Regions from separate parts of the Pseudoxanthomonas mexicana genome, predicted to be linked through region 2. Evidence: riboswitches for the same ligand, from Rfam matches in the RefSeq annotation. Region 2 holds a riboswitch; the other holds the start of a gene.

Region 1 (14,453 bases), 470 kb from region 2:
CAGCCCGGCATCCCGCAGCTGCGCGACCGTGCGCGCATGCGGCTGGTGCTGATCGAGCGCTTCGACCACTTCGGCGAAGCCCTGCATCGCGCGCAGCAGCTGTTCGGCCGCCGGCCGCGTAGCGAGTTCGCGCCCGAGCAGGACCGCCAGCACGCCCGCGCCAGCCAACACCAGGGCGATGACCAGCGCCAGCTGGCCGAACACGCTGCGCGGCAGCGGCGCCCTCATGGCGTGGCCTCCGGCGGCACGAACACATAGCCCACGCCCCAGACCGTCTGGATCAGGCGCGGCTGGCGCGGATCGTCTTCCAGCAGGCGGCGCAGGCGCGCGATGGTGACGTCCATGCTGCGCTCGAAGGCCTCGTGCTCGCGGCCGCGCGCCAGACTCATCAAGCGGTCGCGGCTGAGCGGCTGGCGCGGATGGCGCAGCAACACCGACAGCACCGCGAATTCGCCGCTGGTCAGCCGCAACAGCGCGCCGTCGCGGGTGAGCTCGCGCCGGCCCAGGTCCAGCGTGAAAGGCCCGAACACCACCTCACCGCCGTCGGGTTGCGGCGCACCGGGCGCGGGGCGCGTGCGCCGCAGCACCGAACGGATGCGCGCCAGCAGCTCGCGCGGATTCACCGGCTTGGGCACGTAGTCGTCGGCGCCGATCTCCAGCCCGACGATGCGGTCGATCTCGTCGCCCTTCGCCGTCAGCATGACGATGGGCGTGGCGTCGCCCTGGCCGCGCAGGCGGCGGCATATCTCCAGGCCGTTCTCGCCGGGCAGCATCAGGTCCAGCACGATCAGGTCGAAGTGGCCGCGATCCAGCGACTGCCGCATCTGCGCGGCATCGCCCACGCCGCGCACCTCGAAGCCCTGCGATTGCAGGTATCGCTGCAGCAGCTCGCGCAACCGCACGTCGTCATCCACCAGCAGCACGCGGGGCAGGGTCTCGTCCATGCGGCCACTATCGCCCGCCGCCGCGACACCCGGCAAACCCCGTTTCCGGCCGGTTTGTAAGCAGATGTTTCCGGCGCGGGCGGCAGACACATCTGCTGTCAACCGCGACACACCTGTCGCCGTTGCCCGCCCTACCTTGGCCCTGCCGCCGCTTCCCCGTGCGGCCACCCCCACCCCGATGAGGATTCCGCCATGAGCAAGACCCCGTTGCTGATCGCCACCGCTTTCGCCCTGTGCGCCACCACCCTGATCGCCGACCAGGCCGAAGCCCGCGAACGCAGCCGCGCCGTGCAGCGTACCGCCCAGGGCGGCAGCGTCGCCGTCGAGCGCAGCAATGCCCGCTTCGACAGCCAGCGCCAACGAGGCTGGCAGGCCGATGGCCAGGGCAATGCGAGCGCCGCGCGCAGCGGCAGCATCAGCGGCGCCAACGGCGGCAATGCCGGTTACGACCGCAGCGCCTACCGCAACGCCGACGGCAGTGCCGGCCGCCAGGGCAGCGCGTACGCCAACGGACCGAACGGCGGGACCGCCAGCACCAGCGGCGGCATCAGCCGCGACGCGGACGGCAACGTGACCGGTGCGCGCAGCACCACCGCTACCGGCACGAACGGCAATAGCTACACCGGCAGTACGACCGTCTCGGACGGCACGCTGGTGCATACGCGCAACTGCACCAATGCCACCGGTGACGCCATCGCCTGTCCGCGCGGCCACTGACCGACCGGCTGCACCCTTTCCCGCAGGCGCGGCGGCCTGGCACCTCCCCTGCCGCAAGGACGCATTCCCGACCCGCCGCGCCTGCACCTGTTCCTTCCCTCACCCGGAGATTCCCGATGTCCCGATCCATCCTGCTTCCCCTCGCCACCGCCCTGTCCGTATGCGCGCTGGTGGCGCCCGCCCATGCCCAGCAGCGCACCCTGACCGACGAACAGAAGGCCACGCTGCAGGAACGCCTGAAGGCCGCCGACACCAATGGCGATGGCCTGATCGACAAAGCCGAGGCCGACGCGAAACTGCCGCGCCTCGCCAAGCGTTTCGACACCCTGGACGCCGACGGCGACGGCAAGCTGTCGCCCGATGAGATGCGTGCGGCCGGCCAAAAGATGGCCGCGCGTCGCACGCGCTGAGGCGGCAGGATGGACGGCTTCCGCCTGTTCGCCGGCCTGCCTCTGCTGGTGCTGGTCGCCGTCGCCACCGTGGAGGCCGCGTGGCTGATGCGACGCGGCGTCCGCTACGACTGGAAGGGCTACTGGGCCTCGCTCGGTGACGCTGCCGGCCGTGCGCTGCTGGGCGTGCTGATCCAGGGCGGCGTAGTGGGCGTGCTGCTGTTCGCGATCTGGGAGCTCCGCCTGACCACGATCGCGATGGACCGTCCCTGGCACTGGCTGGCGCTCTTCGTCGGCCAGGAGTTCTGCTACTACTGGATGCACCGTGCCGATCATCGCGTGCGCTGGTTCTGGCTGAACCATTCGGTCCACCACTCGGCCACGCAGTACAACCTGTCCACCGCGTACCGGCTGGGTTGGACCGGCAAGCTCACCGGTGCGGCGGTGTTCTTCGGTCCGCTGGTGTGGGTGGGCTTCCCGGTGCCTTATGTGGTCGGCGCGCTGGCGCTGAACCTGCTGTACCAGTACTGGCTGCATACGGAGCTGGTGCCGCGACTGCCGCGCCCCGTCGAGTTCGTGTTCAACACGCCGGCGCACCACCGCGTGCACCACGCCAGCAATCCGGAGTATCTGGACTGCAACTACGGCGGCGTGCTGATCGTGTTCGACCGCCTGTTCGGCACCTGTCGCGACGCACGCCCGGACGTGCCGATCCGCTACGGGCTGGTAGATCCGGTCGACAGCTACAACCCGGTGACCATCGCCTTCCACGCCTGGGTGAAACTGGGGCGCGACCTGCGCCGCGCGCATGGCCTGCGGCAGGTGGGGATGACCCTGTTCGGGCCGCCCGGGTATGTCCCCGGCGGCGCGGACGGAGACCGCCCGGGCCGCTGAGAGTGGCCCGGGCCGTCGCGGCCGGCGACAATACGCGCCCCCCGCGGCCCCCACGCCGCCCGCCCGCCGAGCCCCATGACCGCCTTCGTTTCCCCCGACCGCATCCGCGGCCTGTTCGCCCAGGCCATGTCCGACATGTACCGCGCCGAGGTGCCGCTGTACGGCGACCTGATCACGCTGGTCGGCGACATCAACAACGCCACGCTGCAGCGCGACGCCGCCCTGGCCGAGCGCCTGCAGCGTACCGGCGAGACCGAGCGCCTGGACCTGGAACGCCATGGCGCGATCCGCGTGGGCACGCCGGCGGAACTGGCGATGCTGGGCCGCGTCTTCGCGGTGATGGGCATGCACCCGGTGGGCTACTACGACCTGACGGTGGCCGGCGTGCCGGTGCATGCGACTGCGTTCCGGCCGCTGACCGAAGAGGCGCTGGCGGCGAATCCGTTCCGCATCTTCACCTCGCTGCTGCGGCTGGAGCTGATCGCCGATGCCGCGCTGCGTGCCAAGGCCGAGGCGATCCTGGCCAAGCGCGACATCTTCACCGCCGACGCGCGCGCGCTGCTCGCGCAGGCCGAACGCGACGGCGGGCTGGGCGAGGCCGACGCGCAGCGCTTCGTCGCCGAAGTGCTGGAAACCTTCCGCTGGCACGGCGATGCGACCGTCACGCTGGACACCTACCGCGCGCTGCACGGCCTGCACCGGCTGGTGGCCGACGTGGTCAGCTTCCGCGGCCCGCACATCAATCACCTCACCCCGCGCACGCTGGACATCGACGCCGCGCAGACCGCAATGCTCGAACGCGGCCTCCAGGCCAAGGCGCTGATCGAGGGCCCACCGCGCCGCGCCGTGCCCATCCTGCTGCGCCAGACCAGCTTCAAGGCACTGGAAGAGGAAGTCGCCTTCCCTGACGCGACCGGCACGCTGGTACCCGGCAGCCACAGCGCGCGCTTCGGCGAGATCGAGCAGCGCGGCCTGGCGCTGACGCCGGCCGGGCGCGAACTCTATGACCGCCTGCTCGCGCAGGTGCGTCAGGCCGGCGGTGCCGGCAACACGTCGGCCGACTATCCGCAGCGGCTGGCGGCGGCGTTCGCGGAATTCCCGGATGACGAGACCACGCTGCGCCGCGAAGGCCTGGGCTACTTCCGCTACCGCCTGACCGACAGCGGCGCCGCATTGCCGACCGCCGAGCGTGCGGCGATGACGCCCGACGCGCTGGTCGACGCCGGCTACGCCGTCGTGGACCCCATCGTCTACGAAGACTTCCTGCCGGTCAGCGCGGCGGGCATCTTCCAGTCCAACCTGGGCGGCGGCGAACAGCGCGCGTATGACGCGCATGCCAACCAGGACGCGTTCGAGGCTGCGCTGGGCAAGACGATCCACGACCCGTTCGCGCTGTATCAACACGCGCAGGACGCATCGATCGCGGCGCTGCGCGGTTGACGGCAGGAGTGAGTGGGCAGGAGTGAGGAGTGAGGAAGAGCTTTCGCTCACTCCTCACTTCTCTCCGCTCACTTCTCGGGCACGACGCCGTGAAACCCGCATGGCATCGACTATCGCTGTTCCACACAACATTTCGTGTTGACGCTTCCTGCTTGCCCCACTATGTTGTGCCCGTCGGTTCCGGTGGTCGCAAGCCACGGGATTAAAACGGGAAGCCGGTGACGCGTTCGCGCCACTCCGGCACTGCCCCGCAGCGGTAATTGGGAACGAACCCGCCACCAGCACTGAGGCGCCATGCCTTGGGAAGCGGCGGATGTAGGAAGAAGGCTCGCCCTTCGCGCCCATGAGTCCGAAGACCTGCCGACAGCCGCGCGATGCACACCGCGCGGTGCCGGCCGCGGAATCTCCGGGGGGAGAGGGCTGGCGAAGCAGGGCGCCCGCAGTCCGTCTGCGCGGTCGCGTCTCCTGCGACGCCGCTTCCCCACTGTTGACCTCCATCCGGCCTTGCGCAGCCCCGCGAGGGACGGGCCGCCGCGTGCATCACGCCTGGAGGATTCTCGTGACCCAGATCGACAGCGCCGTCGCCGACGCCGGCACCGCTCCGTCCCAGAAAGACGCGTTCTCGCTGACGCCGCCGCCCACCGCCACCGCGATGAGCGTGACCAAGCGCAACGGCAGCCGCGAGCCGGTGGACCTGAACAAGATCGTGCGCGCAGTGCAGCGCAACTGCGAAGGCCTGCACGCCATCGACCCGATGCGCGTGGCCACCCGCACCATCTCCGGCCTGTACGACGGCGCCAGCACGCGCGAACTGGACGAGCTGTCCATCCGCACCGCCGCGCTGCTGACCGGTGAAGAACCCGAGTACAGCCGCCTGGCCGCGCGCCTGCTGGCCGCCTACATCACCAAGGAGGTCACCGGCCAGGAGATCCACGCGTTCTCGCAGTCGGTCACCCGCGGCCACGAGGTCGGCCTGATCAACGACCGCCTGCTGAACTTCGTGCAGACCAATGCGCGCAAGCTCAACGATGCGCTGGATGCCTCGCTCGACCTGCACTTCGATTACTTCGGCCTGCGCACGCTGTACGACCGCTACCTGCTGCGCCATCCGCACACCCGCAAGGTGATCGAGACGCCGCAGCAGTTCTTCCTGCGCATCGCCTGCGCGCTGAGCGAGGACGTGCCGGAAGCGCTGGCGCTGTACCGCCGCATGGGCCACCTGGACTACCTGCCCAGCTCGCCGACGCTGTTCAACAGCGGCACGACGCACGAGCAGCTGTCGTCGTGCTTCCTGCTGGACTCGCCGCAGGACACGCTGGAATCGATCTACGCCCGGTACGGCGACATCGCCCAGCTGAGCAAGTTCAGCGGCGGCATCGGTGTGAGCTACACCCGCGTGCGTTCGCGCGGCTCACTGATCAAGTCCACCAACGGCCACAGCAACGGCATCGTGCCCTGGCTGAAGACGCTGGATTCCTCGGTCGCGGCGGTCAACCAGGGCGGCAAGCGCAAGGGCGCGGCCTGTGTCTACCTGGAAACCTGGCACGCCGACATCGAGGACTTCCTGGAGCTGCGCGACAACACCGGCGACGAAGCGCGCCGCACGCACAACCTCAACCTGGCCAACTGGGTGCCGGACCTGTTCATGAAGCGCGTCGAGGCCGACCAGGAGTGGTCGCTGTTCGATCCGCGCGTGGTACCCGAGCTGACCGACCTGTACGGCGCCGCATTCGAGCTGGGGTACACGCAGGCCGAGCTGCAGGGCAAGGCCGTCAAGACCATCCCGGCCCGCAAGCTGTACGGCCGGATGATGCGCACGCTGGCCGAGACCGGCAACGGATGGATGACGTTCAAGGACAAGTGCAACGCAGCCAGCAACCAGACGCTGCGCGCGGGCAATGTCATCCACCTGTCGAACCTGTGCACCGAGATCCTCGAGGTCACCTCGGCCGAGGAAACGGCGGTGTGCAACCTGGGCTCGATCAACCTGGCACGCCATTTCGACGAGGACGGATACTTCGATTTCGACAAGCTCGCCGAAACCGTCCGTCTGGCCGTGCGCCAGCTGGACCGCGTGATCGACCTGAACTTCTATCCCATCGAAACCGCCCGCCGCGGCAACCTGCGCTGGCGCCCGGTCGGCCTGGGCTGCATGGGCCTGCAGGACGTGTTCTTCAAGCTGCGCCTGCCGTTCGACAGCGCCGAGGCACGCGCGCTGTCGGCGAAGATCGCCGAGACCATCTACTTCCACGCGCTGGATACCTCGGTGGAACTGGCACAGGAACGCGGCCGGCACCCGTCTTTCGCCGACACCCGCGCCGCCAACGGCGAACTGCAGTTCGATGCCTGGCACATCAAGCCGGAGGATGCCGAGCGCTGGGACGCGTTGCGCGCGCGCATCAGGGAACACGGCCTGCGCAACTCGCTGCTGATCGCCATCGCGCCGACCGCGACGATCGCCTCCATCGCCGGCTGCTACGAGTGCGTGGAGCCGCAGGTGTCCAACCTGTTCAAGCGCGAGACGCTGTCGGGCGACTTCCTGCAGGTCAACCGCTACCTGGTGGACGAGCTGAAGAAGCTCGGCCTGTGGACGCCCGAGATCCGCGATGCGATCAAGCTGGCGGAGGGCTCCATCCAGGGCATCGCCCAGATCCCGGACACGCTGCAGCAGGTCTACCGCACGGCATGGGAACTGCCGATGCGCTCGCTGATCGACATGGCCGCCGACCGCGGTGCCTTCATCGACCAGTCGGCCTCGCTCAACCTGTTCATGGAAAGCCCGAATATCGGTGCTATGTCGTCCATGTACATGTATGCGTGGAAGCGGGGCATCAAGACCACGTATTACCTGCGCTCGCGCCCGGCCACGAAGATCGCGAAGACCACGGTCAGCACGGCCGCCGCCGCCTCGCCCAAGCGCGAATACACGCCCACCGAAGCCATCGCCTGCTCGCTGGAGAACCCGGAAGCCTGCGAGGCCTGCCAGTAACGTCTCTCCCACGTCGGTATCCCCGACGGACTACGGAACACGGAGGTTCCGGGCGCATGGATGCGCCGACCCCTGATCCGAGCCCCTCTCCCACCGGGAGAGGGGTTGGGGTGAGGGTACGGCGACATCAGGATGCCTGACCGCCGCTGCCTTCGCCGCACCCTCATCCGCCCTTCGGGCACCTTCTCCCGAAGGGAGAAGGAGAACCACGAGAACACCGCACCATGTCCGTACACCCCAAGCAGATGCTGCTAGACCCCGGTTTCGAACTGACGCTGCGCCCGATGCGCTATCCGCAGTTCTATGACATGTACCGCGACGCGATCAAGAACACGTGGACGGTGGAAGAGATCAACTTCCAGATCGACATCACCGACCTGCATGCGAAGATGACGCCGGCCGACCGCCACCTGATCCACCGGCTGGTCGCGTTCTTCGCCACCGGCGATTCCATCGTGTCGAACAACCTGGTGCTGAACCTGTACCAGCACCTCAACGCGCCCGAAGCGCGCATGTACCTGTCGCGGCAGCTCTACGAAGAGGCGCTGCACGTGCAGTTCTACCTGACGCTGCTGGACAACTACCTGCCCGACCCGGCGGAGCGCTTCAAGGCGTTCGCGGCGGTGGAGAACATCCCGGCGATCAAGAAGAAGGCCGACTTCTGCTTCAAGTGGATCGACAGTATCCAGGACCTGAAGCGGATCGAGACGCGCGACCAGCGCCGGCAGTTCCTGCTCAACCAGATCTGCTTTGCCGCCTGCATCGAGGGCCTGTTCTTCTTCGCGGCCTTCGCCTACGTGTACTACTTCCGCTCGCGCGGCCTGTTGCCGGGCCTGGCCAGCGGCACCAACTGGGTGTTCCGCGACGAGAGCTGCCACATGGAGTTCGCGTTCGAGTGCGTGCGCACCGTGCGCGAGGAAGAGCCGGACCTGTTCGACGACGTCATGCAGCAGCAGGTCTACGACATGCTGGAAGAAGCGATCGAGTGCGAAGTGCAGTTCGCCGAGGACGTGCTGTCCGGCGGCGTGGCCGGCATCTCGACCCGCGACATGCGCCAGTACCTGCAGCACTGCGCCGACCAGCACTTCGCCAAGCTCGGCATGCCCAAGCGCTACGACGTGCGCAACCCGCTGCCCTTCATGGAGCTGCAGGACGTGCAGGAACTGACCAACTTCTTCGAACGCCGCGTCTCCGCCTACCAGCTTGGCGTGCAGGGCGAAGTCGGCTTCGACCACGCGTTCTAGCATGCGCTCTCTGTAGGAGCGACGTCAGTCGCGACCGCGGCAATGAGCACCTCCTATCGCTGCACCACTCCCAGGACGTCGCCGGCGCTGCGCCATAGAGAGCCCATCGGGTAGTCCGGACATTCGTTCATGCGGTCGCGACTCACGTCGCTCCTACACCAGCACAACATCCGGCGCGCTATGCTCACGCCGGGAGCACGCTAACCGGAGCACCACCATGACCGAACTGGCCAACGCCGAAGCGCGCCCGACCGAGGCGCGCCTGCTGCACATGGTCTTCCCCGACCACACCAACCACCTGGGCACGCTGTTCGGTGGGCAGGCGCTGGCGTGGATGGACATGTCCGCCTTCATCGTCGCGTCCCGCTACGCGCGCACCACCGTGGTCACCGCGCGCTCGGAGCAGGTGGATTTCAACCAGCCCATCCACAAGGGCGACCTGGTCGAAGTGGTGGCGCGCGTGGTGAAGGTGGGCCGCAGTTCGATGAACGTCGACGTGGAAGTCATCACGGAGAACCTGCTGACCGGCGAGCGCAAGCTGTGCACGCGCGGTCACTTCGTGATGATCGCGCTCGACCCGCTCGGCCGGCCGACGCCGGCGCCGCCGTTGCTACCGGCGATCACGCGGGATTGAGACGACGTGAGCGGGCGCACTTCCGCCCACGCATTTGGCGGCTGTCAGGCCGCCTGCACGCAACGACAGGTCTTCGGAGGGGCGGACTCGTCGCTCTGGATCACTCCGTTTCGGCGACTGAGTACACCGCTACGATCCGATAGGGGCCGGGCTTGGCGTTCTTGAATGCACCACTCTCCAGCACGTCGACTGCCGCTTCGAATGTCGGAAGCAGGCAGTGCTTATTGGTTTCGATAGACCTGGCAAGGTAGTTGCAGGACAGTGGCGAGCACTCGGGGCCAGCGCCCGCCCAGAATGAGGTGATGTCGAAGCCTTCCAACGTTGCACGCGCCGGCGGCTGGACGTTGACATCATCGTGGAACGGGCCAAACGGCACCCACTCCCGACTATCGCCATCGAACTGGAGGTCGTGTGCTTCATAGTAGAAGAGCCGCAAACCCTCCAGCGAGATTTCGTGCTCATCGGCCAGCGCGCGCATGACCGCAGGGGAATCGAACAGAAAGTAGCCGTTGTGCTTCCAGAAGCCGATGTAATCGGCGAAGTCGTCGTTGACGCACGCGCCCAGCGAGTAGACGTCCAATATCCCGGGCAGATCAAACCCCTCAGGCGTCTCGACCCGCTTGTACATGTAGCCGATGGCGCGCATGGCACACCTTGGATCCCTGGATAGCAAAAGAATACGTCGAATGCATCCTGGTATCCCCAACGCGGCGGGATTGCCCTCACTTGTTCGTCCTGTTGGAACAGCACGTCCTTGCCACAGGCCCATGATGACCCCCGCGACATCGCCCGAGTCACCCTCACGCCGCCGCTGGTTGACCACCCTCACCGCCGTGCCGCTCGCCGCCACCGCCTGGCCGCGGCTCGCCCACGCCGCCGCCTGCGACGACACCGCGAACTGGATCCCGCCCGACGCCTTCCTGGCCGACCTGCCGCGCCTGATGCAGGCCCTGCGCGTGCCGGCCATCGGCATGGCCGTCGTGGAGCGGGGCGAGGTGGTGTGGGCGCGCAACCTGGGGGTGACGAACGCGGAGACCCGGGCGCCGGTGGCGGACGACACGCTGTTCGAGGATGCCTCGCTGAGCAAGCCGGTGTTCGCCTACCTGGTGCTGCAGCTGGCAGACCAGGGCGTGATCGACCTGGACGCGCCGCTGGTGCGCTATCGGCGGATGGACTACCTGGCCGACCATCCGTGGGTGGACATGGTCACCGCGCGGGACGTACTGCGCCATTCCACCGGCATGCCGAACTGGCGCAAGGATCCGACCCACGAGAAGCTCGTCCCGGCCGCGAAGCCCGGCACGCGCATCGACTATTCGGGCGAAGCGATCTTCTGGCTGCAGCTGGTCGTGGAGAAGCTCACCGGTGAGAGCCTGGACGAATCGATGCAGCGCCTGCTGTTCGGTCCGGCCGGCATGCGCGACAGCAGCTATACGTGGAGCAAGGATCTCGCCGAGCGCTCGGTGTATGGGCACCGCGCCATCGAGGACGAAGAAGCCGGCATGCCGCCGCAGATGCTGCGCGAGACATGGAACGCGGCGCAGACCGTCGCAGACCGCTGGGGCAAGCCGCTGTCGGCATGGCGGTACGAAGACGCCCAGCGCGCACTGCCCGAGGTGCAGGCCACCACGCCGAAAGGCCTGGTGAACTGGCCCGGCGACATCCTGGCCAACGCGGCCGCCAGCCTGCGCACCACGCCCTCCGACTATGCGCGCTTCATGGCGCTGATGGTGCGCACACCGCGCGCACCGTGGCAGATCAGCGAGGCCACGCGCACGGCGATGCTGACGAAGCAGATCGACGTGCCCGGCCGCTGGACCGACAAGGGCCTGGGCTGGAACCTGGAAGCCACCCCGCGCGGCCCGGTGTTCTACCACTCGGGCAGCAACGGCGGCATCTTCAAGAACTTCGCCCTGGGCGACGCCAGCGGCCAGCGCGCGCTGGTGGCGCTGACCAACGGCGGCAGCGGCAACGTGCTGTACCGGCGCGTGGTGCGCGCGGCCACCGGGCACGACCTGCTGGCCTTCGACCTGTAGCTACAGGCCCTGGAACACGAACGGTTCCGCCGGCCGGAAGTCCTTCACGGTGTTGCCGGCGAACACGTTGCGCTGGTCGGGGCCCAGGTCCAGCCGCAGCACCTTGCCGGTCTCCTTCGAGAAGTCGATGTCCTTGAGGTCTACCCAGAACGTGTTCGGCGTCAGCGCGGACTCGAAGAAATAGAGCTTGCGCTTGTGGTCGGCGACCGTGCGCCAGCGGGTGGAGGAGATGTTGGGTTCCTCCGGTGTGTTGATGCCGAACGGCACCGATGCGTTGCGGATCACGCTGAAGACGCTGGCCAGCGCCTTCACCGGGTCCTCGCTCTTGGGGATCGCGTTGACGTAGAACGAGGCGCGCGCGAAGCGGTCCGCTGCGCGGTTGGTACCCGGCAACATCACCGTGCCGCCGATCTGCTTCCAGTACGTGTTGAGCGCCAGCTGCTGGTCGAACACCGGCGAGTTGGTCATCACCTGGTAGTCGCGGCTGTGGTGGATCACCTGCTTGCCGCCGATGTACTCGATGATGGCGCTGTCGCCGCTGGCGTCGGACATCGACAGGTGCAGCGTGGCCAGGCGGTCCTCGCCCGGCACCTTGTCGGTCACCACCGTGAAGGGCTGCGCACGCAGGGCCTCGACGGCCTCCTTCACCGTGCCGTAGTTGTCCAGCACGTACTGCGCCCAGGCCGCGATGCTCAGGCCCGGGCCGCGCCCGTCGTAGCCGGGGTATTCGGATTCCACCAGCCACAGCACGTTGGCGACCAGGCCCGCTTCGTTCATGCCGTCGGTGGTGGAGACCTCGTAGCCGCTGGCGATCACGCTGCCGTACTTCGACGTCCACGTCACCGAGTTCGGTCCGGCCTGTCCGTTGCGCGCCATGCCACGCGGGAAGATCCACAGGTTCGTCGCCACGTCGGTCTTCCAGTCCATCGAACGGGCGGTGATCACGTCGTCGTGGGCGCCCAGGTAGACCAGGCGCGTACAGGCGTCGGCGGGAGGCGTGGCGGCGAGCGAGGACAGCAGGGTGGCGGCAAGCGCGAGCAGCAAGACGAAGCGACGATCCATGACGACCTCCGTGGCAGGGTGATGTCGGGTGCGCGGCGAGTGCGCCCGCCCTTTATGCCGGCGGGTATGTTAAACAGCGATCCCGTCCCCCGAGATGCTGCCATGGCCCTCCCCCTGCTGTCGCACCGTTCGTCCATCCGCGCGCCGCTCCTGGTCCTGGGCATGCTGGCGCTCTCCGCCTGCGTCAGCACGCCCGGCCCGCAGGTGGCCGGCAGCGGCCGCTGCAGCGACGCCTCGCTGGGTTGGGCCGTGGGCCAGACGGCGGACGAAGCCACGCTGCGCCGCCTGTCCGGCGAGAGCGGCGCCGGGCTGGTCAATCCCATCGGCCCCAGCACCGTGGTCAAGCGCGATGCGCGCACCGACCGCCTGCGCGTGTACATCGACGCCGACAACCGCATCACCGCGGCCCGCTGCGAGTAAGCCCGCTCCATGCGCCGCGACCACATCCTCACGCTCTCGTGCCCGGACACCACCGGCATCGTCTACCGCGTCACCGGGCTGCTGTTCGATGCCGGCTGCAACATCCTGGACGCCCAGCAGTTCGGCGACGAGGAGTCCGGCCGCTTCTTCCTGCGCGTGCACTTCGACCTGCCCGAAGACGTCTCGGTCGAAGCACTGCATGCGCGCTTCCAGCCGCTCGCCGACGCGTTCGCGATGGACTGGCAGCTGCACGACGCGCGCCGCAAGGCACGGCTGATGGTGCTGGTGAGCAAGCAGGGGCATTGCCTCAACGACCTGCTGTTCCGCGTGCACAGCCGGCAGTTGCCGGTGGAGATCGCCTGCGTGGTCTCCAACCATGCCGACTTCGCGCCGCTGGCGCAGTCGTACGGCGTGGCCTTCCACCACCTGCCGGTCACTGCCGACCATCGCGACGAGCAGGAGCAGCGCATCATCGACCTGGTCGAGCGCGAGCGGATCGACCTGGTGGTGCTGGCGCGCTACATGCAGATCCTCTCGCCCACGCTGTGCGATGCGCTGGCCGGCCGCGCCATCAACATCCACCACAGCTTCCTGCCGAGCTTCAAGGGCGCAAGACCGTACCACCAGGCGCATGCGCGCGGGGTCAAGATCATCGGCGCCACCGCCCACTACGTGACGCGCGACCTCGACGAAGGTCCGATCATCGAACAGGACGTCGCGCGCGTGGACCATGCGATGACGCCGAAAGAGCTGGTGCGGATGGGCAGCGACATCGAATCGCTGGTGCTGGCCCGCGCGGTGCGCCGCCACGTGGAGCACCGCATCCTGCTCAACGGGCACCGGACGGTCGTGTTCCGATAGGCCGTGGCCTGATGTAGGAGCGACGTGAGTCGCGACCGCACCGCACTCCCTGCAACGCCTGGCTTGCATCCATCATGCGATGCATGACCCATCCCGGCGGATTGATTCCCGCGGTCGCGACTTACGTCGCTCCTACAAAAAAAGGATCAGAAGGACGCCACCCACACCCGCACCGGGTGCTGCGGGTCGGCCAGCAGGCGGATCGCCAGCGCGATCGATACGGTGACCAGCAGCGGCTTGACGATGCGCGCACCCTGCTTCATCGCGAAGCGCGAACCGAGCTGCGCGCCGAGGAACTGGCCCGCCCCCATCAGCAGGCCGACCTTCCACAGCACGGCACCATGGACGAGGAACACGGCGAACGCGCCGACGTTCGACCCGAAGTTGAGGAACTTGGTGTGCGCGGTCGCCTTGAGGATGCCGAAGCCCGCCAGCGCGACGAACCCCAGCATCAGGAACGAGCCGGTGCCCGGTCCGAACACGCCGTCGTAGAAACCGATCGCCGGCACGAAGGTCAGCGCGAACACCTTCGGGCGCATGCGCTGGTGGCGATCCACATGGCCGATGTCGGGCTTCAGCCCGAAGTACACGGCGATGCCGACCAGCAGGAACGGCAGCGCCCACTTCAGCCAGTCCACCGGAATGACCGTGGCCAGCAGTGCACCGCCTATCGCGCCCAGCGCAGCGGTCAGCACCATCGGCAGCTGGCCCTTGAGGTCGACGTGCCCGTGGCGCGCATAGGCCCAGCTGGCCGACCCCGAGCCGAACAGCGACTGCAGCTTGTTGGTGCCCAGCACCTGCAGCGGCGGGATGCCGGCCAGCA
Region 2 (14,453 bases):
GGCAGCACCTTGAGCAGGATCAGCGAGCCCACGCGCGCGAACTCGATGTGCGCGTCGTCCAGCGACTGCGTGCGGTCCTCGACCGGTTCGCTGTAGACGCCCGCGCCGGTCTCCGTGTTGTTCTCCACCTTCAGCGTCAGGTCGCCGCCGATGGTCTCGACGAACAGGGTGTCGAGGATGTTCAGGTGCGGGTGGCGGCCGCTGACTTCCATGTCCTTGGTCGCCCGCGTCCATTCGAAATCGAACGGGGGCGGCAGCACGATGTCGCGCTCGCCGCGCGCATCAAGGTAGTTCACCTCGCCCTCGGCCGTAAGCGTCCAGCGGAACACCCGCACGTCCGTGTTCTTCAGGCCGATCTGGAAGGCCATCAGCAGGCGGCCGTCACGGACGATCAGCTGCAGCAGCCGCGCGTCCTTGTAATAGCTGTACAGCTCGCTGAAGTCGCGCTGGAACGCATCATCGGCCAGGAAGGTCGCCGCGATGTCGACCGGCGCCACATCGTAGCCATCGCCCGTCTCCACCAGCCGGTAGATGCCGAACACGTCGGCGACCGAGGTGGTCGCCTTCAGGCCCATGTAGACGTTGAAGCCGAACAGCAGCAGGTCGCCGACCTGCACGATGTCGCGCCCGACGGAGTTGTGCTCGGTGCGTATGCGCAGGCGGCCAATGGCCTCCATGCGGCTGTCGCCGAACTCCTGCAGGCGGCGCGTGTTCAGTGCTTCGACGAGCGCACGCAGACGCGCGCCCTGCTCGTCGAGGCGCCGGCGAAGCACATCGTAGGCGCCGCCCTGGGCGACGGCCTGGTCGACCTGCGTCTCGGCGGAGGGAGCATCGGTATTCGGCGTATCGGACATCGGACCTCATCCTCGCCCGTCCTGGGCGGTCGATGCGGAAATCAGGGCCGGCGCACATCGTCGCCGGCCCGGCTCAGGCACAGGACGTCAGGCGTCGGTGGCTTCCGCCGGCCTACCGGGTGCGGGCAGGCCGCTGCCCGCCAGGCGTCCCAGCAGCTGCGAGGCGATCGGACTCTCGCCGACGATGCCTTCCAGCGCCTTGCCCAGCGAGATGCCCTTGGTCAGTGCGTTGAAGACGCCGCCGTCGCCACCGATCAGTTCGATGTTGGCGTTCTTCAGTGCCCCGGCCAGCACTTCGGCGTTCTCGCGCGAGATCGCCTTGCCGGCGTCGATCGACGCCAGCAGCTGGCGCAGCTGGGTTTCCAGCAGCATGCGGAACTCCTCGTGGCTGCGCGCATCCGGGCTCATCTTGCCCATCGCATCGAACTTCGAGGTCAGGCCCTCGGCCTCGGCGGACATCTTCTTGGCGATGTTGCTGGCTTCGGCATCGCCCATCGCCTGCGTCGCGCTGGCGTTGGCCTGGCCCAGCTTCTGCGCGCCTTCGGCTTCGGCGGTCAGGCGTTCGGTCAGCACGCGCGCGTCGGCATTGCCCTGCTTGTAGGTGGCGTCGGCCTTGGCTTCCAGCACGCGGGCCTCGGCCAGGCCGGTCTTCTCCATGGCCACGGCGTTGGCTTCCCGTACCTGCGCTTCGGCCAGGCCGGGCGCGGCGCTTTCGGCGCGCACGCCGTCGGCCAGCACGCGCTTGGCTTCGGCCTGCTTGCCGGCGGCCTGCAGTTCCGCCTCGGCCAGCACGGTCATCTCGACGGCGCGGTGGCGCGCGGCTTGTTCTGCCGCTTCGGCGGCCTTCACGTCCTTGACCAGCGTCTCCTGGGCAGCTGCCTCCGCTGCCAGCACGGTCACCTGCTTGGCACGGTCGGCCTCGGCGACCTCGCGGGTCTCCTTGATCTTCTCTTCGGCCACGGCGACGGTCTGCTCGATCTGGGTCCGCTCGCGCACGACGTTCGCCACTTCCATGCGGCCCTGCTCGACCACCTTGTCGCGGTCGACTTCCTGCATCTGCACTTCCTTCTCGGTGTTGACGCGTTCCAGCTGCTCGGCGCGGGCCACGCGCTCGAGCTCGATGGCGACGGCGCGGCGACGGTTCTGCTCGGCGACTTCCACCTGGCGCAGCTGTTCCTGCTCGCGGATCTTGATCTGCTCTTCGGTCTCCAGGCGCGCGCGCTCGGACACCTGGCGCTGCTCTTCGATCACCTTGGCGGTTTCGGCCGCCTCGCGGGCGCGCACGGTCTCGACCTCGCGCTGCTGGCGCGCTTCGGCCTCGGCCTGCTGGCGTTCCAGCGCCAGCAGCGCCTCGCGGGCTTCGGTGTTCTTCTTGGTGATGGCGAGCTTCTCGTTCTGCTCCAGCTCGTTGGTCTGCACGTTCTGGCGCGCGGTCAGCTCGGTGATCTTGCGGATGCCTTCGGCGTCCAGGATGTTGCTGGGGTCGAGCAGGTGCTTGGGCGTCTGCTCCAGGTAGTCGATGGCGACGTCCTCCAGCACGTAGCCGTTGAGGTCCTGGCCGATGACGGCGACGATCTCGTCGCGGAACTCCTGGCGCTTGTCGAACAGCTCGGTGAAGTCGAACTTCTTGCCGACTGTCTTCAGCGCCTCGGAGAACTTGGCGTTGAACAGTTCGTCCACCGCGTGCTTGTCCGAGGCGCGGTCGGCGCCGATCGCCTTGGCCACGCGCAGCACGTCGCCAGGGGTCTCGTTGACGCGCAGGTAGAACGCCACCGCGATGTCCGCGCGCATGTTGTCCTTGCAGACCAGGCCTTCCTTGCCGCGACGGTCGACCTGCAGGGTGATCAGGCTGATCTTCATCAGCTCGGCCTTGTACAGCACGGGGATGATCAGTGCGCCGGTGAAATGCACCTTGGGCTGCGAGCTCATGTCGTTGACGATGAGGGCCGTGCCCTGTTCGACCTTCTTGTAGAAGGCCTTGAAGATGCCGATGAAGCCCAGTCCCAGCACCAGCAGGACGCCGAGGCCGATGACGAAGGGAAGGATCGATGCAGTGCTCATTGCGGAACTCCTTGTAGACGGCGCGGGTGCTTACTGCTGGTGGAAGGTGGTTTCGGACATGACGCGGTAGGTGTTGTCGGACTCCAGGTGCTCGATCAGCACGACGCGGTCGCCGCGCGCCAGCCGTTCGCCCGGCAGCGTGCGGACCTGCAGGATCAGGCCGGCGCCGCCGTCGTCGAACTGGGCGCGCCCCGTGTCGGCATCGGCGTACGGCGAGATCACCGCGCCGGCGCGACCGAGCACGGACGGCGGCACCGGGGGGCGCAGGCGTGCGATCACGGCGGCCAGCGGGCGCAGCAGCAGCGACGTCACCAGCGCGCCGGGCAGCAGTGCGACGATCAGCGTGCCTGCACCGGCGATCCAGCGCAGGCCATCCGGCAGGTGCTGCAACAGGAACAGGTGCGCGAAGTAGGTGATCAGCCAGCCGAAGAAGGACAGGACCGTCAGGACCAGCATCATCGGCACGCCGGACAGGCCAAGCCTGGCCACCATGCCGGCCACCACGTTGGGTTCGGCCGTGTCGCCGTCGGTGGTCAGCCAGCCATCGACCGCGTCGAAATCGACAATGCCCGTGGCCGCCAGCAACCAGTACACCGTGCAGAACGCGAGCAGCACGCTGTACACCAGCGTGGGAAAGGTCAGGACGGTGTTCAGGAACTCGGTCATCGTGGCTCCCCCAGATTCAGCGCTTGCGCGCGGACGATGTGATGCGTTTGCGTGCGCGGTCCAGCACGGCCTGTGCCGGATCGTCGGCGGTCTTGCGGTGCTTGCGCTGGCCCGTGACGCCTGTCCCCTCAATGGGCGCACGGCGTTGTTTCATGCGCGCCGCGGAGGCGAACGCGGGTTCCGGATACAGTGCATCGCCGGGCTGGCGCCGCGCCACCGTTGCCTGTGCGCGCTGCAGGCGGTTGGATGCGCGCAGGATATCCAACTGGTGTTTCAGTCGGCGCAGACGGCCCTCGAGCTGTTCGACCACGTGCGCGAACTGGCGCTCCTGCGTGCCCAGCACGTGCCCCTCGTGCATCCGCTGGCTGCGTTCGGCCTCCAGGTGGACGACCTGGTCCGCGGCCGTACGCGCCAGCGTCGCGCGTCCCTGCTTCAGCGCGGTTTCCACCCGGGCCTCCGCTTCGCCGATGCGGGCGGTGATGGCGGCCTGGTGCTGCTCGTTGGCCACGCGCCGCGCCTTCGCCGCCGCATGCTCGCCGCGTGCGCCGTGCAGGGCGTCGTCGATGGCGCGGATCTCCTCGTCCAGCAAGCGTTCGGCACGGTCGCCCAGTACCGCATCGGCGACGCCTTCCATGCCTTCCTGGATGCGCTTGAACAGGGTCTTCAGCGTGTCGGGCATCAGGCCTTCCTCCGCGTAGCCGTCCGCAGGAAGGGGCGATAGGCCTCTGTGGCGCTGATGACGTTCTCGGCCAGCGTCTCGATCTCGAACATCACATTGGCGAGGCTTGAGTGCGTATCCAGCGCGCCGAACATGGTGTAGCCCGCCACGCCGCCTATACGCTGCAAACCGATCGTCGAGAGAGGCAGCAGCACGTGGGTGCTGAGCACGTGGGCGTTGAACGCCGCCACGTCGGTGACGTCCTCGACCGGCCACAGGTAGGCCTCCACCAGGATCTGCTCGCCGCCCACGGCAAGGAACACCGACAGGTCGCCGTACTCGTGCATCACCAGATGCAGACTGGGCTCCGCGCCCTCGATGGTCTCCAGGCTGATCCGGCCGTCGCGCACGGTGCTGGCTTGCTGCAGGGCATGGCGGATGGCGGCGACGGTCCAGCCGGCTTCGGCGGGCTGGGTCGGCAGGTAAGGGATGCCAGCGTCGCGCTCGGCGTCGCGCATCGATTTCTCGATGGCGGCCAGCTCTTCGGCGTACTCGGGTCGGATCCACACGTCCTTCTTCACCAGGCCCTGCTCGCGCATGCGCTCCCGGTAGTTGCGGACATGCAACGTGGAGGCCTTGATCGCGGGACGGGTGGCTGTCATGAAATGAAAGCTATTGCTTACATGTAATGTTTGTCAAGCGGCGATGCGGCACCGACGGCAGGGGGGCTGGCGCTGTCGTCATGACGCGCCGGTGACGCCTGTCTCCCGCCTGTAACACGCGGCCTGCACAATCCTCTCCGCAACGAGGCACCTCTCTCCTCCCGCGTTGCACCAAAGCCCGGCCCTGCCGGGCTTTGTGCTTTCCGGGTGGCACCGCGCCCGTGGCATGCTGACACCATGAGGACCACTCGATGCCGTTCCGCACGTTGCTGCCGCTCCTGATGGTGGTCGCGCCTCTCATACCTGCCATCGCCGGTGAGGCGCCGGGGCGCCCCGTCGTGATCGCGCACCGGGGCGCGAGCGCGGTGCTGCCGGAGCACACGCTGGCGGCCTATGCGCGCGCCATCGAGGACGGTGCGGACTTTATCGAGCCGGATCTGGTCGCCACCCGCGACGGCGTGCTGGTCGCGCGGCACGAGAACGAGATCGGCGGCACCACCGATGTCGCGCAGCGGCCGGATTTCGCCGCCCGCAAGCGCCGGCAGGTGATCGATGGGGAGGCGTTCGAAGGCTGGTTCACCGAAGACTTCACCCTGGCCGAGTTGAAGACCCTGCGCGCACGCGAGCGATTGCCCGGACTGCGTGGCACGGCACACGACGGTCGATATGAAATCGCGACGCTGGACGAGATCATCGCGCTGGCGTCGGAGCACGCCGCGCGCACCGGTCGCAGGATAGGCCTGATTCCCGAGATCAAGCATCCCAGCCACTTCCAGCGCATCAGCCTGCCGATGGAGGAACGCCTGCTGCAGGCACTGGCGGGGCACGCGTATACGCGCGAAGTGCCGGTGGTGATCCAGTCGTTCGAACAGGCGAACCTGCGCGAGCTGCGCAAGCACCTTGGGCCTTCGCACCGGAACATCCGCCTGCTGCAGTTGCTGGGTCCGGCGGACACGCAGCCGGGCGATGCGCTGGCGGCGGGAAAGCCGACACGCTACGCAGACCTGACGACGCCCGAGGGGTTGCAGGACATCGCCGGCTATGCCGACATCATCGGGCCGTGGACGCGTCAGCTGATCCCGGTGACGGAGGACGGCGCACTGGGGGCGCCGACGCCATTGATGGCGGATGCGCGCAGGGCGGGCCTTCAGGTGTGGCCATATACCTTCCGGCCGGAGAATCACTTCCTGCCCGCCGCCCTGCAGGAAGGCGGCGACCCGCGCACGCGCAACGAGGCGGGAGCGCTTGTCGAGATCCGCGTCTATCTTGCGCTGGGGATCGGCGGCTTCTTCACCGACGATCCCGCGCTGGGGCGGCGCGCGGTGGACGCGCGCTGAACCTCACTCAGACGCGGCCGAACACCAGGCTGGCGTTGGTGCCGCCGAAACCGAAGCTGTTGGACATCACCGTGTCGAGCGTGGCGTCGCGGCTGGCCTGCACGATGGGGAAGCCCGCCGCGCCTTCGTCCAGCGTCTCGATGTTGGCCGACCCTGCGATGAAGCCATCGCGCATCATCAGCAGGCAGTAGATCGCCTCATGCACGCTGGCAGCGCCCAGCGAGTGGCCGGACAACGCCTTGGTGGAGGAGATCGGCGGCAGCGTGTCGGCGAGCGCGGTGCGGATCGCCTCGAGTTCGATGATGTCGCCCAGCGGGGTGGAGGTACCGTGGGTGTTGAGGTAGTCCAGGGGCCGGGAGACGCCTTCCAGCGCCATCCGCATGCAGCGCACGGCGCCTTCACCGGACGGCGCCACCATGTCGGCGCCATCGGAGGTCACGCCGTAGCCCAGCAGTTCGGCATGGATGTGCGCGCCGCGCTTCACCGCGTGGTCGTAGTCCTCGAGCACCAGCATGCCGCCGCCGCCGGCGATGACGAAGCCGTCGCGGTCCGCATCGTAAGGACGCGAGGCATGGGTCGGATCGTCGTTGCGCTTGCTGGACAGCGCGCCCATGGCGTCGAACATCATCGTCAGCGCCCAGTGCAGCTCTTCACCGCCACCGGCGAACATGATGTCCTGGCGGCCGGCGCGGATCATGTCCGCGGCCGCGCCGATGCAGTGCGCGGAGGTCGCGCAGGCGGCGGAGATCGAATAGCTCACGCCCTTGATCTTGAACGCGGTGGCCAGCGTGGCGGACACGGTCGAGCACATCGTGCGCGGGACCATGTACGGCCCGACCTTTCGGATGCCCCGGCTGCGCAGCAGATCGGCGGCTTCGATCTGCCATTCCGCCGAACCGCCACCGGAACCGGCGATCAGGCCGGTGCGCGGCTGGCTGACCAGCGCCTCGTCCAGGCCGGCATCGGCGATCGCATCGCGCAGGGCGATGTGCGCGAACGCGGCGGCATCGCCCATGAAGCGCTTCTGCTTGCGGTCGATCTGCGCCTCAAGGTCGATCTCCGGCGCGCCGCCCACCTGGCTGCGGAAGCCGAGTTCGGCGTACTGCGGGATATGGCGGATGCCCGAACGGCCTTCACGCAGCGCGGCCGACACGGTATCCGCATCGTTGCCCAGGCAGGAGGTGATGCCCAGGCCGGTGATGACGACGCGACGCATCAGAAGCTCTCCGTCGAGGTGAACAGGCCCACGCGCAGATCCCGCGCGGTGTAGATCTCGCGGCCGTCCACGAGCATGCGGCCGTCGGCCACGGCCAGCACCAGCTTGCGGTTGACCACGCGGCTGATGTCGATCTCGTAGCTGACGCGCTTGGCGGTGGGCAACACCTGGCCGGTGAACTTCACTTCGCCGGAACCGAGCGCGCGGCCGCGGCCCGGCGCGCCGATCCAGGTCAGGAAGAAGCCGGTCAGCTGCCACATCGCATCCAGGCCCAGGCAGCCGGGCATCACCGGATCGCCGATGAAGTGGCACTTGAAGAACCACAGGTCCGGGTGGATATCCAGTTCCGCACGCACCATGCCCTTGCCGTGCGCGCCCCCGTCCTGGCGGATCTCGGTGATGCGGTCGAACATCAGCATCGGGTCGTTCGGGAGGCGGCCACTGTCGGGGCCGAACAGTTCGCCGCGCGCGCTGGCCAGCAGCTGTTCGCGGGAGAAGGAGGCGGGGGCGTTCATGGCGGGGTCCGTTCTGCGAAGCACAAATAATGCACACATGTGCATACGCTTGTCTTGATGCAGATCAACGCGGGTTTTTCCATACGCCGGCGTACCATCGCCATAACCCAATTGCGGCAAGGGTTTGGCGAAGCCTGCCCGCATTCTGCACGCGCATGCGCATCGGATCGGAAAGCCTCCATGCGATCGCGTACGGCGGCCGATATCATCGCGTGATGCGCAAGATCATCCACATCGACATGGACGCGTTCTACGCGTCGGTGGAGCAGCGCGACGATCCGTCGCTGCGCGGACGGCCGGTGGTGGTGGCCTGGCGCGGCGAACGTTCGGTGGTGTGCGCGGCATCCTACGAAGCGCGCGTGTTCGGCGTGCGCTCGGCAATGCCGGCCGTGCGCGCGGAGCGGCTGTGTCCGCAGGCGGTGTTCGTGCCGCCGGACTTCGCACGCTACAAGGCGGTGTCGCGACAGGTGCGCGAGATCTTCCTGCGTCATACCGACCTGGTCGAACCGCTGTCGCTGGACGAAGCCTATCTGGACGTCACCGCGCCGAAGTCCGACCTGCCGACGGCCACCGCCGTGGCCGAAACCATCCGCGCGCAGATCCGCGAAGAGACGCGGCTCACCGCCTCGGCCGGCGTGGCGCCCAACAAGTTCCTGGCCAAGATCGCGTCGGACTGGCGCAAGCCTGATGGGCAGTTCGTGCTGCGGCCACACCAGGTGGAGGCTTTCCTCACACCGCTGCCGGTGGAGCGCATTCCGGGCGTGGGCAAGGTGATGCAGGGCAAGTTGAATGCGGCCGGCATCCACACCGTACGCGACCTGCGCATCTTCGACCAGCGCGATCTGGAGCAGCGCTTTGGCAGCTTCGGTGGCAGCCTGTACCGGCGCGCGCGCGGCATCGACGAGCGGCCTGTCGAACCCGACCAGCCGGTGCAGTCCATCTCCTCCGAAGACACCTTCGCGACCGACCTGCCGCTGTCGGAACTGGAACCGCATATCGTCCGCATCGCGGAGAAGGCCTGGCAGGCCAGCCGCAAGACCGAGCGCGTGGGCCGCACGGTGGTACTGAAGCTGAAGACCGCGCAGTTCCGCATCCTGACCCGCAGTTTCACCCCCGAAGCGCCGCCGGCATCGGCACAGGAGTTCGTCGATATCGCGCTGGCCCTGCGCGAACGCGTGGACCTGCCGGCCTCGACGCGCTACCGGCTGGTCGGCGTGGGCCTGTCCGGCTTCCGTGATCGCGACGAGGTCGCCACCCAGCCAGGGCTGTTCGACACCGTCGTTTGACGTCGGTCACGAGGCCGTTGTGCACGTGGCCGCTGCCTGTTGGCACTCGCTGCGCGCGCCTGCCAGCGCGTCCTGCGCTTCGGCGATAGTCTCGGCGTCGTCGACCCGAGGGGAGGCAGACGATGGATACGATTCGACAGGGTGCAGCGGCCGAGCTGTGGCAGTCGTTGGTACGCGAGGCCTGCACGCGCTGCGGACAGTCGCTGGACGAAGCGCAGGAGAGCTATCTTGTGTTCGTGCTGCTGCGGCACCAGCGCGACGGACACTTGCTGGCGCGTACGCAGGCGCTGGAATGGTTGGAGGCGCAGCTGCGCGTGGGCAGCGCACGCACCGATGCCTTGCGTGATGTCGGCGACCGCTGTCTGCTGATCGCAGGCCTGTTCCCTGCCTTGGCGCAGCGGCGCCGCGTCAGCGTGGAGTACTTCATCGACCTGGGGCGCGGCGCCTACCAGGGCGTGGCCGACAGCGGGCGCAGCGCCTATGCGGACCTGTTCGCTCAGCTGGCATCCACGTATCACCAGCTCGTGCACACGCTGCGGGCGGTACGCGGCGAGCCTGTCGTTTCACTGGGCTCGCATCGGCACGGCATGCTGCATTGAGGGCGCGCGCCGATGACCCGCGGGAGGCGGGTCACCGGCATCCACGTCAGTCCTGCGGCTGGTAGCGCAGGCTCAGACCATAGGTGCGCCCGGCCTGGTTGTACCAGGCGACGGTTTCGTAGTCGCGGTCGAACACGTTGCCCACCTTCGCCTGCAGCGTCCATGCCGGCGCGATGGCGTACTCCAGTCGCAGGTCCAGCGTGCTGTAGCCGCCCAGTCGATCGGTATTGGCCAGGTTGTCGTAACGCTCGCCCGCGGCGTTGAACGTCAGACCGGTGCGGAAGTCGCCGAACGCGCGGTCCACGTCGATGCGCGCGGTGTTGCGCGGACGACGGGCCAGCAGGTTGTCGTGGTTGGGGCCGGCCGAACGGTTGCGCGGATCGGTGTGGCTCAGCTGGGTGGCGATGTCGAAGCCGGCCAGCGTGAAGTCGACGGTGAACTCGGCGCCGCGGATGCGCGCCTCGTCGATGTTGTTGGGCAGGAAGATCTGAGAATCGTAGGAGATCAGCTGGTCCACCTTGTTCTGGTAGACGTTGAACGTCCAGTTCCAGGTATCCGCGTACTGCGCGATGCCCAGGTTGACGCTCTCGGATTCTTCCGGCTTCAGATCCGGGTTGCCGAAAAAGGGGTAATACAGGTCGTTGAAGCTCGGCGCCTTGAAGCCGGTGGCCACGCTCGCGGTCAGCTTCAACCCGTTGCCGAAACCGAACCCGTAGCCCAGGCTGCCGGTGGTGTGGTTGCCGAACTGCTCGTTGTCGTCGTTGCGGATGCTGGCCTGCAGCTGGTGCGCGCCGAGACGGCCCTGGTACTCGACGAAGCCGGCCAGGTTGTCGCGCCGGGTGACGGCGAACAGGGTGGTGCTTTCCACCCGATCGTCCTGCCAGTCGATGCCCGCAGTCAGCAGCTGGTTGGCGGCCACGGTGAAGTCGCCCTGCGCCGAGGCCACGTAGCGTCGCGTCTGGAAATAGCCGGACTGCACGTCGTCGTGGAAGTCGTCGGACTTGTCGTGGTTGCGGCCCAGGCTCAGCAGCAGGTTGACCTTGTCGCTGGGCGTGTAACGCAGCTTGGTGCCCAGCACCTGCTGCACGGTCTCGGAGCGGTTGGTGAAGCTGCCGTCGAACTCGCTCTTGCCCTCGGCGCGCAGCGCGTTGGCTTCCAATGCCAGCGTATCGGTGAAGGAATAGCCACCGCGCAGGGTGGCCGAGGTGTTGCGGTAGCCGTCGCGGTCGGGTTCGTCCGTGAAGCAGCCGGCACCGAACGGGTTCGCGGCATCCCCGCCGGTGCCGCGACAGGCGTTGAAGCCGTCGGTGCGCGTGTACGCCACATCGGCGCCGAACCAGCCGCGCCCGACGCCGCCGCCGATGCCGGCACTGGCTTCGCGGGTGCTGTCGCTGCCCACGCCGATGCGGACGTTCGGACGCACCTTGCCGGTGTTGCGACGGGTGAACACCTGGATCACGCCGCCGATCGCTTCCGAGCCCCACAGGCTCGAGCGCGGACCGCGGACGATCTCGACGCGGTCGATCTGGTCGATCGGCAGGTCCTGCAGCGCCGGCAGGCCGGCGGTCGCCGAGCCCATGCGCACGCCGTCCACCAGCACCAGCACGTGATCGGATTCGGCGCCGCGCAGGTTGAGCGTGGTGATCTTGCCGGCGCCGCCCTGGTTGGCGATCGAGATGCCCGCGCGGCCCTGCAGCAGCTCGCCCAGCGAGCGCGCCTGGCTGCGCTGGATCGCGTCGCGGCCGATCACCTGCGCAGGCACCAGGCTGTCTTCGACGGCGACCTCGGTACGCGTGCCGGAGACGACGACCTCGTCGAGATCGGTGGCTTCCTGCGCCTGGGCCGCGAATGGCAGCGCCATCGCGACCGCGAGGGCCAGTAGGGAAGGGGAGGAAAAGGTACGGCTCTGCATCGGAACTGCTCCATCGCGCGCCCCGCGCGCATTGTTCGGCGTGGAGTCGCGATGGAAAGGAATGCGGAGCGGACAGCGCAGGCGAAGCGGCGCGGCACGCCGCGACGCCCTCCGCATCGCAACCAGTGGACTTCCGGGCCGGTCTCCGGGCTTGCGAGCGAGTGCAGGGCACTCCGCCGGGGCGCCTTCCCATGCGTCGTGGACGCACAGTGGCCGATGCCGCGGCTTTCTTCGCCTACCGTTGCGGGGGCAGCGCCGGCATGCCGCCTGCGCGGGTCACCGGCTTCCCGTTTCAACCCGGCACGAGGCACGGGTCACCTGAAAGCGCGCGCAGTATACGGGAAGCGTGCGCCCATCGTGCCCAAGGGGCATTTCCTGGCAGGAAATCCATTGTAGGAGCGGGCCATGCCCGCGATGCTTTTGCCCGGCATGTCCCGTTGCAGAAGCAGGCCGGCTCGCGATGTTTCTGCGCCGGGTGCTGCGCGAAAGGCATCGCGCCCATGGGGCGCTCCTACAAAGGTTCGCGATGCTTGCCGGCGTCAGTCGTCGCCGCGCGAGTCGAACAGGTTCAGCGAGGGACCTGCGTCCTCTTCCTGCTCGGTGTGGGTCGTGGTCACCGGTCCGGCGGCCGGGCGGCCGCGCGGCGGGGGCAGCAGCGCGGCGGCCGCATCGTAGGCCACCAGCAGTTCGCCCCGACGGGCCTCCGGCAACTGCTGCCAATGGCAGTCCAGCAGGGCGCCTTCCAGTGCATAGAGCAGATTGAGGCTGGGGCGGAACCCCGCCCGCTTGACCCGGATGAAGGCCTCCACCGCGCCTACCGACTCCAGATCCTCCTGCGTGCGCAGGCCGACCTGGCGGAGCCAGGCGGCGGATTTGGGGCCGATGTTGCGCAGCTTGGTGCCTGTCATGTCAACGAATCCAGAAAAATGGCGGCGATGCGTTCCATGCCCGCCTGGTCGTCGGCATCGAAGCGCGCCAGGCGCGGGCTGTCGAGGTCGAGCACGCCGACCAGGTCATCCCCCTTCACCAGCGGGACCACCAGTTCCGAGCGCGAGGCGGAATCGCAGGCGATGTGGCCCGGGAAGGCGTCCACGTCGTCCACGCGCTGGGTCTGGCGGGTGCGTGCGGCGGCTCCGCAGACCCCCTTGTCCAACGGGATCCGCACGCAGGCTGGTAAGCCTTGGAACGGACCGACCACCAATTCCCGGCCATCGAAGAAGTAGAAGCCCACCCAGTTGAAGTCGGGCAGGGCGTGGTAGATCAGCGCAGCCAGGTTGGCGGCGTTGGCGATCCGGTCCGGTTCGCCGGCCAACAGGGCGCGGGCCTGGTCGGCGAGCTGTGCGTATTGTTCCGGCTTGCTACCGGTGAGCGTCTGATGGGCGAATGACATGCCATCGATTCTACTCCGCGCGTCCGGTGAGGGCCCGCTATCATTCCTCGCATGAGTACACAGGCCCCATGCGTCGCGACGGCGGCGCGCGACGGTAGCGAAATGGTCCCGGACGCGTGATGGAGCGGGCCGTGGACAGGCTTTTCGTCACCGGAACGGACACGGGAGTAGGCAAGACCGTGGTGAGCGCGGCCCTGCTGCATGCGTTCCGCGCGCACGGAAGGCGCGCCGTGGGCATGAAGCCCGTCGCCAGCGGCTGCGAACGCGCGCCCGAAGGGTGGCGCAACGAGGATGCGTTGGCCCTGCAGGCGGCCAGCGATCCGTGGCCGCCCTACGATGACGTCAATCCCTACGCGCTGCCCGCCCCGCTGGCGCCGGAGATCGCCGCGCGCGATGCCGGCGTGGATGTGCAACTGGGTGTCCTGGTGTCCGCCTTCGAGCGCCTGCATCCCCTGGCCGACATGGTGCTGGTGGAAGGCGTCGGCGGCTGGGCCGCCCCGCTGACCGCCACCCTCGACCAGCGCCACCTCGTGCAGGAACTGCGTCTGCCGGTGGTGCTGGTGGTGGGCATGCGGCTGGGCTGCATCAACCATGCGCGGCTCAGCGCGCGTGCCATCCAGGAAGACGGCGCACGCCTGGTGGGCTGGATCGCCAACGAAGTCGATCCGGCGATGGCGCGTCGCGACGAGAACTTCGCCCTGCTCTCGGCGCGCATGCCGGTGCCGTGCTGGGGACGGTTGCCGCATGCGCCGGACATCGACGCCGGACAACTCAGCCGGCACCTCGCGATTCCCCTGTAGCAGGGTCCGAAGGTCCTCGTACAGGAAAACTGCGGGCAATAAAAAACCCGGCAGCGTGGGGGCTGCCGGGTCGGGTTTGCGCGGAGGGAGGGGAGGGCCGCGCAATAACCGGTTGAAGCGGGCTTGGTTGAAGCGCGCTTACTTGGCCTTCGCGGCCTTGGTCGCCTTGGCCACCGAGGCCTGGACGCTGTCGGTCGCGCTCTCGAACTGGCTCTTCACCAGCTGGCCGAAGGCTTCGCCGGTCTTGAGGCTCAGGCCGAACACTTCCTGGCTGGCGGCGACGACGCGCTCGGCGTTGTCCTTGGCCACCTGCAGGCCCTTCGGCCACAGGTTCTTGTAGCCGTCGAGGTCGCGGGTCTCGGCCAGCTCGCCGAAGAAGGCGGTGGTGGCGTCGATGTTCTTCTCGAACGTCTTCAGCTGCACGCCGAACACGGTTTCGGCGCTTTCCAGGGCCAGGCGGTTGGCGCGCGAGGCGGCCGCAGCGAACTGGTGCGTGA

What was found. Region 2 has a riboswitch for cobalamin ahead of btuB (TonB-dependent vitamin B12 receptor). Riboswitches for the same ligand answer to the same signal wherever they lie in the genome.
Region 1: another riboswitch for cobalamin. It lies ahead of IAE60_RS03790 (ribonucleoside-diphosphate reductase subunit alpha); the one in region 2 lies ahead of btuB (TonB-dependent vitamin B12 receptor).

What each region holds. Positions count from the first base shown of each region.
Region 1 is NZ_CP060731.1:825,757-840,209, reverse strand. It holds gene IAE60_RS03820 (ATP-binding protein) at 1-228, opposite strand, end outside; gene ompR (osmolarity response regulator transcription factor OmpR) at 225-944, opposite strand; gene IAE60_RS03810 (hypothetical protein) at 1,137-1,661, shown strand; gene IAE60_RS19000 (EF-hand domain-containing protein) at 1,778-2,071, shown strand; gene IAE60_RS03800 (sterol desaturase family protein) at 2,081-2,944, shown strand; gene hglS (2-oxoadipate dioxygenase/decarboxylase HglS) at 3,020-4,384, shown strand; cobalamin riboswitch at 4,543-4,763, shown strand; gene IAE60_RS03790 (ribonucleoside-diphosphate reductase subunit alpha) at 5,037-7,373, shown strand; gene IAE60_RS03785 (ribonucleotide-diphosphate reductase subunit beta) at 7,598-8,617, shown strand; gene IAE60_RS03780 (acyl-CoA thioesterase) at 8,835-9,251, shown strand; gene IAE60_RS03775 (hypothetical protein) at 9,352-9,897, opposite strand; gene IAE60_RS03770 (serine hydrolase domain-containing protein) at 10,067-11,287, shown strand; gene IAE60_RS03765 (linear amide C-N hydrolase) at 11,288-12,349, opposite strand; gene IAE60_RS03760 (hypothetical protein) at 12,452-12,769, shown strand; gene purU (formyltetrahydrofolate deformylase) at 12,779-13,630, shown strand; gene IAE60_RS03750 (TSUP family transporter) at 13,777-14,453, opposite strand, start outside.
Region 2 is NZ_CP060731.1:351,697-366,149, reverse strand. It holds gene IAE60_RS01810 (DNA repair ATPase) at 1-854, opposite strand, end outside; gene IAE60_RS01805 (flotillin family protein) at 942-2,915, opposite strand; gene IAE60_RS01800 (hypothetical protein) at 2,946-3,581, opposite strand; gene IAE60_RS01795 (PspA/IM30 family protein) at 3,598-4,260, opposite strand; gene IAE60_RS01790 (YjfI family protein) at 4,260-4,901, opposite strand; gene IAE60_RS01785 (glycerophosphodiester phosphodiesterase) at 5,153-6,238, shown strand; gene fabB (beta-ketoacyl-ACP synthase I) at 6,246-7,454, opposite strand; gene fabA (3-hydroxyacyl-[acyl-carrier-protein] dehydratase FabA) at 7,454-7,969, opposite strand; gene dinB (DNA polymerase IV) at 8,185-9,255, shown strand; gene IAE60_RS01765 (hypothetical protein) at 9,378-9,854, shown strand; gene btuB (TonB-dependent vitamin B12 receptor) at 9,901-11,766, opposite strand; cobalamin riboswitch at 11,886-12,103, opposite strand; gene IAE60_RS01755 (TfoX/Sxy family protein) at 12,306-12,674, opposite strand; gene IAE60_RS01750 (GAF domain-containing protein) at 12,671-13,156, opposite strand; gene bioD (dethiobiotin synthase) at 13,276-13,956, shown strand; gene IAE60_RS01740 (phasin family protein) at 14,095-14,453, opposite strand, start outside.